2 regions of the Cellulosimicrobium sp. AB352 genome follow, and region 1 is predicted to be linked to the other one. Evidence: riboswitches for the same ligand, from Rfam matches in the RefSeq annotation. Region 1 holds a riboswitch; the other holds the start of a gene.

Region 1 (2,378 bases):
CCCTACGACCACCCGCAACGGCTGGTGCTCCGCCAGACGCACGGCGCTCGCGGCGTCGTGCGCCGCGTCGTGGGACGAGCCGTGGGCGGGCACCCGCGCGGTGAGCTCGGGGTCGTCGGCCAGGAGCGTGCCCGTGCCGACGGCGATCGCGTCCACCTCCGCGCGCACGCGGTGCGCGTGCTCGCGCGCCGCGGGTCCGGTGATCCACCGGCTCGTCCCGTCCGCGGCGGCGACGTAGCCGTCGAGCGTCGTGGCCGTCTTGAGCGTCACGTACGGGGTGCCGCGCCGGACGGCCGTGAGCCACACCCGCAGGAGCTCCTCGCCCTCGGCGGCGCGCAGGCCGCGCACGACGCGGACCCCCGCGGCCCGCAGCCGGTGCGCGCCGCCCGTGGCGACGGGGTTCGGGTCGTCGACGCCGAGCACGACCTCCGCCACGCCTGCGGCGACGAGCGCGTCGGCGCACGGGCCGGTGCGACCGGTGTGGGCGCACGGCTCGAGCGTCACGACCGCCGTCGCGCCGGCGACGTCGACGCCGCGCGCCCGGGCGTCCGCGAGGGCCGCCGCCTCGGCGTGCGGCGTCCCCGCGCCACGGTGCCACCCCTCGGCGAGCACGGGTCGCGGGTGCGGGTCGAGCGAGCCGGGCGCGGCGCCGTCGGGCAGGGTCGCGCCGGGCGGAGGGCCCAGCAGGACGCACCCGACGCGCGGGTTCGGCCCGTGTGCCGGCCCTCGGGCCGCCAGCTCGAGCGCGCGCGTCATCGCGGCGTCGACCGTCAGGGTGCGGGGGTGCTCGCCCATCGTCCTCCTCCCGGGCACGGGCGCTCCGGGGTGAGGGCGGGCGGCGGGTCGAGCCACGAGGGCTCGACGGCGTCGCTCACCACGGCGAGGCCGTCACCGTCCCGGACGGGTGCGCCGGCGGGTCGCCGGAGCACCACGCGCCGAGGCGTGGCCACGCCGCACGTGCTTCCTCCCATCCGGACTTTCACCGTCGGTCCTGGAGTTCCACCAGGTCAACCGCGCGTGGGCGCGGGTCGCGGACTGTCACCGCCGGCTCGGAATTGCACCGACCCCGGAGCACGTTCGTGCGTACTGCGTACTGCAACCGCCGATGTTACTCCGGGTGCGCACCGCGCGGGTGCGACCGGCGGTCCGGCGCGACCTCGCCCGCTCCCGTCGAGGTCGCCGCTCGGGAGCACCGCCTCCCCCCGAGGCGTCGAGCTTCGCCGTCCGACGGCTGGCCCCGATCCCCTTCTCCGTGCTTGGTGGTGAGGTTCTCGCGGTCCCGTCGAGGAGAGATGTGCGCTTGGCACACTATTTTATGTGGAACGAAGAAGGGGCCCGAAGAGGGCCCCTTCCCGTCCTGACGTCAGTGAGAGTGCGCCGACGCCTCCGCCAGCTCGCGCAGCGCCTGGATCTCCTCGGGCACGTTCTCCGCCCCGTAGACCGCCGACCCGGCGACGAAGACGTTCGCCCCCGCGTCCGCGGCTCGCTCGATCGTCGAGCGGGACACTCCCCCGTCGACCTGGATCCACACGTCGAGGCCCGACTCGCTCACGGCCTCGCGCGCCCGCCGGATCTTCGGCAGCGTCCCCTCGATGAAGGACTGTCCGCCGAAGCCCGGCTCGACCGTCATGACGAGGATCATGTCCACCTCGGTCAGCAGGTCCAGGAAGGGCTCCACCGGCGTCGCAGGGCGCAGCGCGACGCCTGCGCGGGCTCCCAGGCGGCGGAGCTCGCGAGCGAGCCGCACAGGGGCAGCAGCGGCCTCGGCGTGGAACGTGACCGACGCCGCGCCCGCCTCCGCGTAGGCCGGCGCCCAGCGGTCAGGGTCCTCGATCATGAGGTGGGCGTCGATCGGGACGGGCGACACCTGCGCCAGGCGCTCGAACACCGGCAGCCCGAGCGTGAGGTTCGGCACGAAGTGGTTGTCCATGACGTCGACGTGCGCGTAGTCCGCCGTGGCGATCGCGTTCAGGTCGCGCTCGAGGTTCGCGAAGTCGGCGGACAGGATGCTCGGTGCGATGAGGGCTGCCATGGGCCCAGCCTAGGGGCGCGTGCCGGAGCCCGGTGCTCGTACCCTCGTCGCGTGAGCGACCTCTCCTCCCCCTCCCCCGGCTCGCCCCCTTCCTCCGTTTGCGGCACGCCGCACCGCCCCGGGCACCCGCACGCCTCCGCGCCCGCCGTGACGGTGCGCCCGGCCACGGCGCACGACCTGCCGCGGGTCGCGGAGATCGCCGCCCCGTTCGTGCGCGACACGTGCGTGACGTTCGAGGAGGAGGTCTGGGACGTCCCGGCGTGGCACCGCAAGCTCGACGACGTCACCGCGCGCGGCCTGCCGTTCCTCGTCGCCGAGGTCGACGCCCCGGGCGGGCCGGGCACCC
Region 2 (2,378 bases), on a different contig from region 1:
GCAGCGCGAGACCGCCCTGGACGCCGCAGATCGTCGCGACGGAGCCGTCGCCCCGCGACATCTCCATGGCGGCGAGGCCGGCGGCGAGCTGGCTCACGTGCGGACGACCGTCGACGTCGACGCCGTCACGCAGCAGGTCGAGCTCGCCCATGCGCTTGACGAGGTCGAACGGGACCTCGGCGCGCTCCCAGTAGTCGTCGATGACGGGCAGCACCTCGTCCTGGACGAACTGCCGGACGCGCTGCAGGTGGGCGCGGTCCTCCTCGGTCGCGTCGGCGAACGCGCCGGCGTAGTCGAGGTCGAGCGGGGTCGCGAGGTCGTAGGTGGGCTCGGTGACGCCGGGCATGATCGGGGTGGTGGGCATCGGTGCTCCCCTGGGAGGGCGGCTGCGGTCGGTCGACCGTCCTCGACGCGGTTGCCCGGGGTGCGGGCCCGGCGTCGGCGGCGGTCCCTCCCATAGTGCAGCGATACCCCGTCTCAGTCAATCGAGACGGGGTATCGGTGTGGGTGGGGTCGGGTGACCGGCGGGTCAGGCGGGCGCGCCCGCCGCCGCGGCGTCCGCCTCGGCTGCGGCGGCCGCGCGGCGGTTGACGCGCCACCACACGAAGAACCCGACGAGCGTGAACGCGCCGTAGAACACGTACATGAACGCGGACGCGTAGAAGCCGGCCGAGATCAGCAGGGGCACGCCCACGACGTCCACGGCGACCCAGATGAGCCAGAACTCGACCCAGCCCTTCGCCATGCCGTACGTCGCGAGCAGCGAGCCCATGAAGATCCACGCGTCGGCCCAGACGGGCTCGTACGACTCGAGCGCGCGGAAGACCGGGGTCAGGAGGGCTGTGCCGCCGACGAGCGCGACGACGAGGAACACGCGCTGGCGCCACGACGCCCAGCGCGGCACGACGGCGACGCCGTGGCTGTCCGCGTCGGCGTCACCGAGCCGCGCCTGGGTCTTGCGCCACTGCACCCACCCGTAGACCGACACGACGACGAACATCACCTGGCGGCCCGCCTGGCCGAGCAGGTTGACGGGGTTGGGCGTCGCGAACACCGCGCCGAGGAACACCGTGAGCAGCAGCAGGTTGCCGACGATGCCCACGGGCCACGCCCACACCTTGCGCCGCATGCCGCCCAGCGCCGACGCCAGGCCGAACCCGTTGCCCACGATCTCGCGCCACAGCAGATGCTGGTCGCCGATCGTCAGCTGCGCGTCGAACAGCGCGTGGATCAGGTCCATCGGATGTCCTCGTCCTCCCGGGCACGGGCGCTCCGGGGTGAGGGCGGGCGGCCGGGCCGGGCCACGAGGGCCCGACGGCGTCGCTCACCACGGCGAGACCGCGCCCCGTCGCGCGGGCTCGCGAGAGCCCGGCCGAGGACGGCCGCGCCGCACGTGCTTCCTCCCATCCGGACTGTCACCGTCGGTCCTGGAGTTCCACCAGGTCAACCGCGCGTGGGCGCGGGTCGCGGACTGTCACCGCCGGCTCGGAATTGCACCGACCCCGGAGCACGTTCGTGCGTACTGCGTTCTGCAACCGCCGATGCTACTCGCGCATTCCCCGGGCACGGGACTCGCACCGCACCGTCCCACGGACTGAAACACGATGCGACCCTGCTCGGCGGGGCGGGGCGGGAGGGGTCAGGCCAGGGCGTCGCGGACGGCGCGCGCGACGTCGTCCGCGACGCCCTGCGCGTCCGCGTCCGCGTCCACCACGGTCACGACGACGCGGCGCGCCGCGGGCACGCCGTCCCCGCTGCGCTCCTGGGCGGCGGCGTCTGGCGCGGCGTACCGGCCGACGGCGGCACGGCGCAGGTCCGCGAACGCCTCCTCGAGCTGGGGGCGCAGGTCCTGCTCGGGGGAGCGCAACCACCGGCGCAGGAGCGCGTTGTGCACGGCGACGACGGACGCCGCGAACGCGATGGACGCCGTCGAGCGGCGCTCGTCCGGCGGGAGCGCGTCGCGCAGGTACGCGGTGAACGCGCGCTCGTAGCGGTGGGTCGTGACGAGCTCGCGGTCGCGCAGCGCCGGCACCTGCTGGAGGAGCTGCCAGCGGGCCAGGGACGTCTCGCGCTGACCGACGTGGTGGTCGAACACCAGCCGCGCCGCGCGGCACACCTCGAGGTACGGGTCGACCGTCGGGTCGGGCGTGAGGTGCCCCTCGGCGTCGGGCACGGGCCGCGTCGCGGCGAGCATGACGACGACCTCGTCGAGCAGGAGCTCGTGGTCCGCGAAGACCACGTCCTCCTTGGACCCGTAGCGGCGGAAGAAGGTGGCGCGGCTGACCTGGGCGGCGTCGGCGATCTCCTCGACGGTCGTCTGCTCGTACCCCTTGCGGGTGAAGAGCTCGATCGCTGCGTCGACGGCCTGGGCATGGGTG

Evidence for each region. A riboswitch is a leader RNA that binds a small molecule or an ion and turns the genes downstream of it on or off. The one in region 1 is predicted to bind FMN.
Region 2: it holds a riboswitch for FMN, as region 1 does, so the genes downstream of both, pnuC (nicotinamide riboside transporter PnuC) here and ribD (bifunctional diaminohydroxyphosphoribosylaminopyrimidine deaminase/5-amino-6-(5-phosphoribosylamino)uracil reductase RibD) in region 1, are expected to answer to the same signal.

The regions. Positions count from the first base shown of each region.
Region 1 is NZ_JBMVFX010000011.1:58,287-60,664, reverse strand. Features, by position in the region: gene ribD (bifunctional diaminohydroxyphosphoribosylaminopyrimidine deaminase/5-amino-6-(5-phosphoribosylamino)uracil reductase RibD) at 1-795, opposite strand, end outside; FMN riboswitch at 954-1,079, opposite strand; gene rpe (ribulose-phosphate 3-epimerase) at 1,364-2,032, opposite strand; gene ACPCUX_RS09865 (GNAT family N-acetyltransferase) at 2,084-2,378, shown strand, end outside.
Region 2 is NZ_JBMVFX010000021.1:22,257-24,634, reverse strand. Features, by position in the region: gene ACPCUX_RS14780 (acyl-CoA dehydrogenase family protein) at 1-364, opposite strand, end outside; gene pnuC (nicotinamide riboside transporter PnuC) at 530-1,240, opposite strand; FMN riboswitch at 1,391-1,514, opposite strand; gene ACPCUX_RS14770 (TetR/AcrR family transcriptional regulator) at 1,640-2,378, opposite strand, start outside.